DNA from 4 places in the Streptomyces sp. NTD91 genome. Region 2 is predicted to be linked to each of the others. Evidence: riboswitches for the same ligand, from Rfam matches in the RefSeq annotation. Region 2 holds a riboswitch; each other region holds the start of a gene.
What was found. A riboswitch is a leader RNA that binds a small molecule or an ion and turns the genes downstream of it on or off. The one in region 2 is predicted to bind cyclic di-AMP.

Region 1 (2,934 bases), on a different contig from region 2:
AGAGTTCACCGCTTCGAGCGACAGATATATGCATATCTTGGTGGATCGCTCCCCGTGACCGGCCCGGTGGTGGCAGGCTGACGAGCAAGCACCAGTCCGGGACCGTACTCGAACCATCCGCGCCGTGTCGGACTGCGGGCCCGTGGGAAAGGGACGACGTCGCCATGGCAGACCATCTGGAAGCATCCGTCACTCTGCCGAGCGATCCCGCCTCGGTCTCCGCGGCCCGCACGTATGTCGTGGGCACGCTCGCGGAGTGGGGCCTGCCGTCGGACACCGAGGTGGCCGACACAGTGCGACTCATCGTCTCCGAACTCGCCACGAACGCCGTACAGCACACCTTCGGTCAATCACCCACCTTCACGGTCGACATCGCCCTGGACTGCGACGAACACCTCCGCATCGGCGTGACGGACAGTCACCCGCGCTTCCCGAAGAGACTGCCCGCCGCCGTCCAGCAGGACAACGGGCGCGGCATGGTCATCATCCGCTGGCTCACCGCGGAGTGCGGCGGCAGGCTCCGTGTCCGCCCCACCCGTGAGGGCGGCAAGACGGTCTCCATCGAACTCCCCTGGATCGTCCCGGCGGAACGGTCCCACTAGGGCGTGTTTGGAAAGTGGCGTCGTCCGCCCGGAGGGCGGGGTCCGCGGCGTCTGGTGCGGTGCATCGCAAGGCGGAGGGTCGTCCTCGTACCGGGCGTACGTGGACGATCCCGACAACGCGGCGAGGTGCCGTGCCAGGCGTCGCGGACCAGACGGGACTTTCGAAACACGCCCTAGCCGGCCGACACGGCAACGGCAGCCTTCGGGCCGGGCCGGACGGGAGGTGTTGTTCTGGGGGAGGGCCGGTGTGGCGCCTGCGTGCTCCGTCGCCGTGCGCGCACACCGGGTCGGCTGCGCGCGCCGCCGGCCCCGGGCCGCCCGTGGGCTCCAGGCGGGCACCGGGGTGGCGCCGACGGTGCGCGGAGCGGCCCTGCTGCTGGAGCCGCTCCGGACCTGACAGGGGTCAGCTGACCCGGCCGTACCAGACGCTCCTGGTCCAGATCTTCTGGAGCCTCACCACGTCCCCGGTCCTCGGCGCGTGCCAGATCTTCCCGTGCCCGGCGTAGATGCCGACGTGGTAGACGTACGAGCCCGAGTGGAAGAACACCAGGTCACCGGCCCTGCGGCTGCCGGCGGAGATGTGGTGCGTCTTGTTGTACTGCGCGGCTGCGGTACGCGGCAGGCTCTTGCCCGCCTTCTTGAACGAGTAGAGCGTCAGCCCCGAGCAGTCGAACCTGCGCGGCCCGGTGGCCCCGTACTGGTACGGCGCCCCCTTCTTGGAGGCCGCGACCTGCAATGCCTTCGTCGCGAGGGTCGCTGCCGAGGCATCCGTGGCGAGGCCGGGGACCGCGATCGAGCCGCCGACGGCGGCGAGGGTGAGGGCCGAGGCCGTGCCGGCCCGGGCCATGAGCGACGGGACACGATTGAGCGCAGTCATGCGCAACCCTTCGTCAGCCGCCTGTGAAGGATGACCTGTCGGATTCGGGCTGGCGAAGTTGCCCGGCCGCGTTGCCGCGGCTTCACCCCAAGGGCTGCTCGTAACCTCCGCCCGGCTGCGGCGCACAGAGGGTTCTGTGACGCGCAGACGAACATCCGTTCCGGCGACCCGTCTTGCCTGGGTCCTCCACTCCTGCCGATCCACTCCTGTCGACCGGTCATCCGGGCGGCGGCAGGACTCGGCGTCCGCCCGGACCGCCCCGCCGCGGTGGCGGGGGCTTGTCGTCGGACGGGATCTTCGCCCACACCGGTCCGAAAATCCCAATGCATCCGGGAATTTGTGGCGTTGCTCACCACTCGCCCGTTCGGGTGGACCGGGCGATGTCGGACACCACGTCAGATCGCGGACGTAGCCCCGGACCTGGGACGATGCGCTTTCCCGCGAACTTCGGACCGGCGTGGAGCGCAAGTCGGGAGGCCCGGAGAACGAGGCGGATATACACCGGTCGGCGGTACGTCGTTCGGGCCGTTTCAACTCCCGTCCGGGCGGCACCCGTCGACACCCGGGTCCCGTCCGGCCGGGTCGGGCGTCCGGATCAGCCGCCGCCGTCCGGCGGGAGCGCGACGCGCGCGGTCCGGCGTTCACCGTCCAGCACCCGCAAAGCCCGTGCCAGCGTGTCCCCGTACAGCTCCGTCTCGCCCCGCCGGTGCATCAGCGCGAGGGCGTCACGCAGCTCTGCCGCCTTGCGCACCAGGGCCTGGGCCGCACGCAGTCCGCGATAGGTGTCGCCACCGTGCGCGGGATTGACCCGGCCCAGCAGGTCGGCGGCCTCCAGGTAACGGTCGATCAGGTCGCCCTCGGCGCGCGTGAGTGCGGGCAACGGCGGCAGGTCCGGAAGCATCGGCGGCTCACCTCGCGTCCGCTGCACCCGGGGTGCTCCGCCGGGTGGGCACGATGGCGTCCACCAGGCCGTAGGCCACCGCCGCGGGGGCGTCCAGGACGAGGTCCCGCTCCAGGTCGCGGTGGACCTGCTCGGCCCTGCGCCCGGTGTGCCGTACCAGCATCTCCTCCGTCAGCGCGCGGATCCGGGCCAGTTCCTCGGCCTGGATGAGCAGGTCGCTCGGCTGGCCCTGCACCGGCTCGGCGAGCTGGGGCTGCGAGAGCACCATGCGCGCGCCGGGCAGGGTGAACCGCTTGCCCGGCGCTCCGGCCGCGAGCAGCAGCGCGGCCTGGGAGGAGGCCTGGCCCAGGCAGTAGGTCGCCACGTCGCAACTGACGTAGCGCATGGTGTCGTACACCGATGTCAGCGCGCTGAACGTACCGCCGGGCGAGTTGACGTACAGCGTGATGTCCCGCTCCGGGGCCGTGTGTTCGAGGTACATCAGCTGCGCCATCACGTCGTTCGCGGCCGTGTCGTCCAGCGGGGTGCCGAGGAACACGATCCGGTCCTCGAAC
Region 2 (2,934 bases):
CCCTCCGTGGCCACACAGCACAGGAACACCGCGCCGGACATGCGCCGCCTCCAGCGCCGTACGACCAGGAACAGCAGCACCGGCCAGAGCAGCGCGGCGAGGGCCAGCAGGGCCTCGGCCGTGGTCTGCCAGCCCAGGGCGGACATCCGGGTGCCCAGCACCGTGGTCGCGGCGACGGAGGTGAGCGCGCCCGGGCCCTCCGCTTCGGCCATCCAGCGGGACGGCTCGGCGACCAGCCGCAGCACGAAGGCGGCGGCCAGCGCGACCCAGGCCACCCAGGCCAGCGCCAACGCCGCTCGGGAAAGGATCTCGGCGCCGGTCAGATGCAGGCCCATCGACAGGGTGCCGGTCGCCATCACCGCGGACCCGGCCGCGGGGGACCGCTCCGCCCCCCACGCGCGCAGACCTGAAATGCCGGGCATGTGCCGATGCTAGGGAGCCGCGGCGCCCCGCCCGGGAAGGGCGCGCGGGGGGAGGGGAAAACGCCTGCACGCGCGTGATGGACGTGAGAACAACGGCCACGCGCGCGTGCGGACGGAGCATGCCCGTACCGCGCCTGGGGTGCACGCGGACCGGGCCGGTCAGCCGGGGCGCACCACGCTGTGGATGATCGACTCGCCGCCGTAGTAGATGGACTCCTCGCGGACGTACGCGCCCGGCTTCGGCGCGTGGATCATCATGCCGTTGCCGATGTAGATGCCGACGTGGCTGATGTCGTCGTAGAAGAAGATCAGATCACCCGGCCGCGCGTCGGTCAGCGAGACCGTGGTGCCTGCATCGACCTGGTCGTACGTGGTACGCGGAAGGGTGACGCCGGCGGCCTTCCAGGCGGCCTGGGTGAGACCGGAGCAGTCGTAGGAGTCCGGGCCGGTGGCGCCCCACACATAGGGCTTGCCGATCTGCGCACGGGCGAAGGCGATCGCCTTCTCGGCCTTCGTGTCGTACGAGCCGGCTGTCGTGGACCCGGCCGAGCCGGAGCCCGACCCCGTCGGCGAGGACGACGAGGACGAGCCGGTCTGCTGCTGAGCCGCCTGCCGCTTCGCCAGCTCGGCCGCCTTGCGTGCCGCCTCCTGCTGCTTCTCCCGCTCGATGGCGGCCAGCCGCGCCTTCTCCTGGGCCGTCAGCGACGACAGCAGCTCGCGCGCGGAGGCCAGTTTCTGCTGCACGGTGGCCTTGGCGGTCTGCAACTCGTGCTGCGACGCGTCCAGCGTCCGCAGGCCTTCCGCGGCCTGCCGCCGATCCTTCATCGTCGCGGCCTGCTCGCCGATGTAGGCGTCCACCGCGCTCTTCTCCCGCGAGGTCAGCCGGTTCATGAGCTGGCTCTGGTCGAAGTAGTCCTGCGGGTCGTTCGCCAGCAGGAAGGTGGCCGTGTCGGGAGCGGCGGCACCGGTGCGGTACTGGGCCGCGGCGAAGGAACCCAGCTCGTCGCGGGCCTTGTTGAGGCGCTCGGTGCGCCGGGCGAGCTCGTCGCGGAGAGCGTCCACACGTCCCCGCTGCCGGCCGGTCCGCTCCTTGGCCGCGTCGTACTTCTCGGTCGCCGACTCCGCCTGGCGGTAGAGGTCGTCGACCTTCTTCTCGACCTCCTCCAGGCTGGGCTTGTCGTGATCGGCTCTCGGGGCGGCCTCGGCGGTCTGCGAGAACACGGCCATGGAGGTGAGGGCTGCGGTGGCGAGGGCGGGGGTGCGGAGGCCCGCTCCAGAGGTCCCGCCGGGGCGCGGCTTGCGGTGCGACGCCAAGGAGGCGACTCCTTCCAATGGGCCGCCTACCGGGTTAGCTGTCGGGTTCGGGCGGCGGTTCGGAAGGGTTGCCCTACGGCGTCGTCCCGTCGGGAGTCGGCCGATTCACCCCGGGATCGGTTGGGTCCCCGGCTCCGGGCGCCGCGGGGCGCGCCGGACTCGGCGGAGGCCGCGCACGCGGCCCGACGGCAACCTAGCCAACTCGTGTGACTAGTGTGAAGGTTGGTGCGTGATATGTCCGATACATTTTTGTGATCCGACGCCGGGATCACCGCGATGTCATCGGGTGATTCCGCAGGGTGAGGGGACTCGCGTGCCTCCTGTGACGGCCGTCTTTCCGGGACGGCGACCGGTTGTCGGCGGGGCGCCCTAGACTCGTAGAGCGATGAGCAGCCTCTTTGACGACAGCTTCCTGGCGGACCTCCAGGCCCCTCGCGGGCACGAGGGGGAACCTCCGCCGCCGCCCGAGGACGATCACACTCCGGAGCCGCTGCCGGACGATCTGTTCGGTGGGAAGTTCGACACGCCGCCGGACCGGGACACCCACTACCGCGACGGCGCCCCGCGCCCCGTCCTCGACGCGGCGGCCCTGCTGGAAGGGCTGAACGACAACCAGCGCGCCGCGGTCCGGCACGCCGGCTCCCCGCTGCTCATCGTCGCCGGTGCGGGCTCCGGCAAGACCCGCGTGCTCACCCACCGCATCGCCCACCTGCTCGCCGAGCGGAACGTGCACCCGGGCCAGATCCTCGCGATCACCTTCACGAACAAGGCAGCGGGCGAGATGAAGGAGCGTGTCGAGCAGCTCGTCGGCCCGCGCGCGAACGCGATGTGGGTGATGACCTTCCACAGCGCGTGCGTGCGCATCCTGCGCCGCGAGAGCAAGAAGCTCGGCTTCACCTCCAGTTTCTCCATCTACGACGCCGCCGACAGCAAGCGCCTGATGGCACTGGTCTGCCGCGACCTGGACCTCGACCCCAAGCGCTTCCCGCCGAAGTCCTTCAGTGCGAAGATCAGCAATCTGAAGAACGAGCTGATCGACGAGGAGGACTTCGCCGCCCAGGCCACCGACGGTTTCGAGAAGACTCTCGCCCAGGCCTATGCGCTCTACCAGTCACGCCTCCGCGAGGCGAACGCGCTCGACTTCGACGACCTGATCATGACGACGGTCAACCTGCTGCGCGCCTTCCCGGACGTCGCA
Region 3 (2,934 bases), on a different contig from region 2:
CCTGGACCGGCACCTCGGGCGAGCCGCGGCCCGTGCCGCCGGTGACCGCCGACGACACCGGGCGCGTGGTCATCGTGGACCGGCCCGGCGCCGTCCAGACGCAGCTGCTCATCGGCCGGATCGGACCCGACCGGCACGACCGCGTGTGGCCCGCCCAGGTGCTCGGCACGTACTGCCTCGGCGGCACCCTCACCTCCCGACTGGACCGCGTCCTGCGTGAGGAGAAGGGCTACACCTACGGGGTGCGCGCCTTCGGGCAGGTCCTCAGGTCCGCGCCGGACGGGACGGGTGCGTCGATGCTCGCCATCAGCGGCTCCGTGGACACCCCCAACACCGGTCCCGCGCTGGACGACCTGTGGAAGGTGCTGCGCACCCTCGCGGCGGAGGGCCTGACCGACGCCGAGCGGGACGTGGCGGTGCAGAACCTGGTCGGGGTGGCGCCGCTGAAGTACGAGACCGCGGCGGCCGTGGCGAGCACGCTGGCCGACCAGGTCGAGCAGCACCTGCCCGACGACTTCCAGGCGACGCTGTATCAGCGGCTCGCGGCCACGGGCACGGTGGAGGCCACGGCCGCCGTCGTGAACGCCTTCCCGGTGGACCGCCTGGTGACGGTGCTGGTCGGTGACGCCTCCCGGATCAAGGCACCGGTGGAGGCGCTCGGCATCGGCGAAGTGACCGTCGTGGCGGCCGAGTAGCCGCCATGCGCGCCCGGGGCTCCGACGGTCCGCGGACCGTCGGAGCCCCGGGCTGTTCCACTCCCTTCCTCAGATGCCCGATTTGAGGCGGAGGTTGCGTGTCTGCCCTGTGGGATGCGCAACAAAGGCCCCGCTTCGTTTGGGATTCGGAAGCGGGTTTCCGTAGCGTCGTGCGGGCTGTTCGTCGGCAGTGCGCGTACCCGCGGCACCGGACAGCATCGCCGAGTCCCCGTACGGCGCGAGCCAGGGGAGCCGGGGACCCACGTCCCTGGGGTGAATCGGGCGCCCGCGCGAACGGTGTGGGGCCCGTAGGAGACCTTCCTGCTCCGAACCCGTCAGCTAACCCGGTAGGCGAGAGGGAAGGAAAGGACAAGCCACTCCATGGCGTTCACGTGCGCCACCGGGAAGCACCGCAAGCCCGGCCGGGTCAAGCGCACCTCCGCTCAGGCGGCCGGTATCGCGGCCCTCACCACCACCGGTGTCCTCGGCGCCCTCGCCGCCTCCCCGGCGCTCGCCGCCGAGAACACCGTGGAGCAGACCGGCCTCACCCCGGTCCTCACCGTCAGCGACGACGTGGCCGAGCACATCGACGCGCAGGCCGCCGCGCAGAAGCGGGCCGCCGAGCAGAGGGCGGCCGAGGAGGCCGCGGTCAGGAAGGCGAAGCAGGAACGGCAGGCCCGGGAGCGCGCGGCGCGCGAGGCCGAGCGCAGGCGCCTGCTGAACACCTTCGTCGCCCCGATCGCGGACTCCTACGTCTCCACCGGCTACAAGGCCAGCAGTTCCCTGTGGTCGTCCGGCTCGCACACCGGCATCGACTTCCACGCGGCAGGCGGCACGCCCGTCCACGCGGTCGGCTCCGGCACCGTCGTCTCCACCGGCTGGGGCGGCGCGTACGGCAACCAGATCGTGATCAGGATGGCCGACGGAATGTACACCCAGTACGGCCATCTGTCGTCCATCGGCGTCTCGGTCGGCCAGCGGGTCGTCCCCGGCCAGCAGATCGGCCTGTCCGGCGCGACCGGCAACACCACGGGCCCGCACCTGCACTTCGAGGCCCGTACGACGCCCGACTACGGCTCCGACGTCGACCCCGTCGCCTACCTCCGCAAGCACGGCGTGAACGTCTGACGCCCCGGCGACGGCGGACGCGGCCCCGGCCCACCGGCCGGGGCTTTCGCCGTTTTCCCACCGGCTCCGCCCCGGTCCGCTGACCAAAAAATATCCATTGCTTCCGGCCCGCCGTCGGAAATTCCGGCTCATTGGAATAGAGTCACGGAACGGGCGTCCATCGTCGGCGTTTCACGGGGATTAAGGCGGAGGTCGGGCATGCGTATTCCGGCGCACTCGGTGTGCACGGCGATCCGGGACGACATCATCGCCGGTGTGCACGAGCGCGGCGGCCGCCTCACCGAGGAAGTCCTGGCCCGCCGCTACGGCGTCTCGCGTGTCCCGGTCCGGGAGGCCCTGCGCACTCTGGAGGCCGAGGGCTTCGTCGTGACGCGCCGGCATGCGGGCGCGTGCGTGGCCGAGCCGACCGAGCAGGAGGCCGTCGACCTGCTGGAGATGCGGATGCTCCTGGAGCCGCTCGGGGCCGCCCGGGCCGCCCAGCGGCGCAGCGACGCCCATCTGAAGGTGCTGCGCGGCCTGGTCAGGCTGGGGCAGGAGCGGGCGAGGAGGGGCAACAGCGAGGATCTGCGCTCGCTGGGCGGCTGGTTCCACGAGACGCTCGCCCAGGCCTGCGGCAGCCCCTCGCTGACCGCGATGCTCACCCAGTTGCGGCACAAGATCGCCTGGATGTACGCGGTGGAGGCGCCGGCCAGCCCCGTGGACGCCTGGGCGGAGCACGGCGCCATCGTCGACGCGGTGGCGCGCGGCGACGGCGAACGCGCGCGGGCGCTCACGGCGCTGCACACCGAGCGCACGACGGCCGCGCACCGGCTGCGTTTTCCCCGGGCCGCGGAGCGTGTGAGGACTTCGCAACACGCCGTAAACATGTCGGGCCTCCGGCATTAACACGGACGCCGTATACAAAGAAGAGTAATTCGGTGGTGGTGTATTTCCGCTGCGCGAATTCAGGTGTGTGCGCAATGTGCCCAGAAAAGGGCGGAGCCGCGCCGCCCCGGAAAGGGCGACGCGGCTTCGGTCATCGGCGCGCTGGACTTCAGACCGTCTCGGGCAGTTCCTCGAGGCCCTCGGAGACCAGCTTGGCCAGACGGTCCAGGGCGGCGTCCGCACCCTC
Region 4 (2,934 bases), on a different contig from region 2:
TCGGTGTCCAGGCGACGCAGGGAGGCGTCGGCCGCGGCCTTGATGTTGGCGGCGGACAGCCCCTGGTACTCGGGGTGCTGGCTGACCTTGGTGGCGATGACGACGCGGTCGCGGTTGCCGCGGGACTTGATCCACTTGCCGAGGACCGTCTCGGACTCGCCGCCCTTGTGCCCCTCGATCCAGGCCGAGTAGGAGTCGGCGGTGTCGATGAAGTTGCCGCCGGCCTCCGCGTAGGCGTCGAGGACGGCGAAGGAGGTCTCCTCGTCCGCGGTCCAGCCGAAGACGTTGCCGCCCAGGCAGAGCGGAAAGACCTCGAGGTCGGAGGAGCCGAGTGTGCGCAGAGAAGTCATGCTCCAAGTCAACGCCGGCGGTGGATGACCGCATTCCACCACCGGCGTCGGAATCCCGCGAAAAGAGCAGTGGGGCTCAGGGGTTGAGGCCCTTGGCGCGCAGCCAGGGCGCCGGGTCGACGGCGGCGGCCTGCCCGTTCGGGTGGACCTCCAGATGCAGGTGCGGGCCGGTGACGTTGCCGGTGGCGCCGACGCGGCCGATGACCTGGCCCGTGGAGACCTTCTGGCCGACGGAGACGTTGATCGAGGACTGGTGGCAGAACCACAGCTCAGTGCCGTCGTCCAGGGTCAGCACGGTGCGGTAGCCGTAGGCACCGGCCCAGCCGGCCTCGGTGACCGTGCCGCTGTGGATGGCCTTGATGAGGGTGCCGGTGGGGGCGGCGAAGTCGAGACCGGTGTGGTAGCCGGAGGACCACATCGCGCCCGGCTCCCCGAAGGTGCCGGTGATCGTGTACGAGACGACCGGCAGGGTGTACTCCTTGGCCAGCTCGGCCAGCCGCTTGGCCTCGGCGGCCTTCTTGGCGTCGGCCTCCGCCTTCTCCTTGGCGGCGGCTGCCTTGGCGGCGGCCTCCTTCTCCGCCTTGGCGGCCGCGTCGGCGATCTGCTTCTCGGTGGCGGCGAGCGTGGCGGCGGTGGCCTTGCTGTCGGCCTGGCCCCGCTGCTGCTCGGCCTGGGCCATGATCCGGTTGCGCAGGGCCTCGGCGGCGTTGCCGCTGTCGGCGCTGTCGGTGGTGGTGCCGACCTTGCTGAGCCCGGTGGCGGTCGCCTCGGGCGTGTGGGAGGAGCCGCCGAAGAGGTGCTCGACGGAGTCCAGGTCCGGCAGCGAGATGGAGACGGGCGGCTTGCCGGTGTTGGCGCTGGCCATGCCGCCCGCGCCGACCGCGGCCATCACGCCGACGCCGAGAACGGTGGAGCTGCGCGCGAAGCCGCCACGCTGCTTGGCGACCCGGTGCCGGCCGCGGACCGGGACGACGGAGTCCTCGGTGGGGTTCCACTCCTCCCAGGGCCCCTCCTCGGCGCGGTAGGCGCCGTAGCCGAAGGTTTCCGGGTCGGCTTGCGGGGGCATGAACGGAGCTTGTGGGGCGGGCCGGTTGGACGCCACTCGGGCGTACTCCTTTCCTTCCTCCGCCTACCGGGTTAGCTGACGGGTTCGGAGCAGGAAGGTCTCCTACGCACGTATACGAGACGTGGACTCTGCGAGTTCACGTCGGCATCCGCGTGATTCACCCCAAGATGGTGGTTCCCCGGTTCCCTCGCGGGATTCGGCGCGTGCGCACGGAGCCGCCTCTTGTGACGGCTGGGACGACCGCGCTGCGTTATCGAACGTTAATAGACCTGCCAGGCACTTTCCAAGCCGTTCGGCTTGATCATTAACGTTCACGGTCGCGGACTTACCGGTCAGGAGCACAGCAAAACGGGCGAGTTGACCGGCATCCAGCAGTGTCGGCGTTTTTGATGGTGTCTCAGATGTTATGCGGAGGGCGGTCGTCCGCTCACCCTCGGTGAGGGGTGGCCGGGGGTGTCGTCGGGCCGCCCGCCGATGGGTGTATGCTGGAGTCACAACGACGCGGGGTGGAGCAGCTCGGTAGCTCGCTGGGCTCATAACCCAGAGGTCGCAGGTTCAAATCCTGTCCCCGCTACTGAAGACTCAGGGCCGGAAACCACGGTGGTTTCCGGCCCTGAGTGTCATCCCAGCAGGTGGCCGTTCGCCGCCTTGGCGAGATCCTCCAGCTCCGGCAGGACGACCACCTGCGCACCCCCGTCGACGAGGACTCCGGTCCCGTCGGCCTCCGCCACGAACGTGTCCGGCTCCCGCCATGCCGTGACCACCCGCCGTACCCCCGCCCGGAGGATCAGCTCGGCGCAGGGCACGGGCCGCGAGGCGCGCCGGGCGCAGGGCTCCAGGCTGCTGTAGACGGTGGCGCCGGCCAGCCGTGGGTCGGCCGGATCGAGCTTCGCCAGCGCGGCCTCCTCCGCGTGGACCGCCGCGTCCCCGCCCTCCCGCGAGTGGCCGCGGGCCAGCTCCGTACCGTCGGCGGCGACCACGACCGCACCGACGCTGAACGCCGTCTTCGAGGGCGGGCACAGCGCGGCCAGCTCGCAGGCGGTGCGCAGCCAGTGCCGGTCGGCGGCGGTGGGGAGCGGCCCGCTGCCGGGGGCGGTGGGCTCGTACCGCATGAGGACCACGTCCTCGATGCGGCGGGTCTCGGTGAGCCGCAGCCGTCCGGCCTGGTAGCCGCCGGGCCCGAACAGGCGGGGCGCGGCCGGGTCGCCGACGAACAGCGGCGCGAGGACCAGCTGGAGTTCGTCGGCGAGGCCCAGCCGCAGCAGCTGGGTGTGGACCGTGCCGCCGCCCTCGACCATCAGCCGCCGCACCCCGCGGACGTCGTGCAGGTGGGACAGCAGGGCTCGCCAGTCGAGGTCCGGGCCGAGCGGGACGACGCCGGCGACGTCACCGACCCGGCGGGTGGCCCGCTCCGCCCCCTCGTCGGTGGTGTAGACGAGCTTGTCGCCGCCGGTGTGCCAGAACCGCGCGTCGGGATCGAGGTCGCCGGTGGCGGTGACGGTCACCTTCAGCGGGTAC

Region 1: linked by a shared signal. The riboswitch ahead of AC5WRT_RS10860 (C40 family peptidase) and the one ahead of AC5WRT_RS03745 (C40 family peptidase) in region 2 are both predicted to bind cyclic di-AMP.
Region 3: linked by a shared signal. The riboswitch ahead of AC5WRT_RS21445 (M23 family metallopeptidase) and the one ahead of AC5WRT_RS03745 (C40 family peptidase) in region 2 are both predicted to bind cyclic di-AMP.
Region 4: linked by a shared signal. The riboswitch ahead of AC5WRT_RS07425 (M23 family metallopeptidase) and the one ahead of AC5WRT_RS03745 (C40 family peptidase) in region 2 are both predicted to bind cyclic di-AMP.

Annotation. Positions count from the first base shown of each region.
Region 1 is NZ_JCAJZW010000007.1:123,868-126,801, forward strand. It holds gene AC5WRT_RS10850 (ATP-binding protein) at 165-602, shown strand; gene AC5WRT_RS10855 (hypothetical protein) at 850-999, shown strand; gene AC5WRT_RS10860 (C40 family peptidase) at 1,006-1,479, opposite strand; cyclic di-AMP (ydaO/yuaA leader) riboswitch at 1,483-1,612, opposite strand; gene AC5WRT_RS10865 (hypothetical protein) at 2,075-2,380, opposite strand; gene AC5WRT_RS10870 (ATP-dependent Clp protease proteolytic subunit) at 2,388-2,934, opposite strand, start outside.
Region 2 is NZ_JCAJZW010000002.1:237,948-240,881, reverse strand. It holds gene AC5WRT_RS03750 (tellurite resistance/C4-dicarboxylate transporter family protein) at 1-422, opposite strand, end outside; gene AC5WRT_RS03745 (C40 family peptidase) at 582-1,736, opposite strand; cyclic di-AMP (ydaO/yuaA leader) riboswitch at 1,743-1,911, opposite strand; gene pcrA (DNA helicase PcrA) at 2,122-2,934, shown strand, end outside.
Region 3 is NZ_JCAJZW010000020.1:117,455-120,388, forward strand. It holds gene AC5WRT_RS21440 (M16 family metallopeptidase) at 1-695, shown strand, start outside; cyclic di-AMP (ydaO/yuaA leader) riboswitch at 905-1,064, shown strand; gene AC5WRT_RS21445 (M23 family metallopeptidase) at 1,077-1,823, shown strand; gene AC5WRT_RS21450 (GntR family transcriptional regulator) at 2,022-2,708, shown strand; gene AC5WRT_RS21455 (HPr family phosphocarrier protein) at 2,857-2,934, opposite strand, start outside.
Region 4 is NZ_JCAJZW010000004.1:290,735-293,668, reverse strand. It holds gene AC5WRT_RS07430 (aldo/keto reductase) at 1-350, opposite strand, end outside; gene AC5WRT_RS07425 (M23 family metallopeptidase) at 427-1,452, opposite strand; cyclic di-AMP (ydaO/yuaA leader) riboswitch at 1,462-1,628, opposite strand; tRNA gene AC5WRT_RS07420 (tRNA-Met) at 1,917-1,990, shown strand; gene AC5WRT_RS07415 (dihydrofolate reductase family protein) at 2,037-2,934, opposite strand, start outside.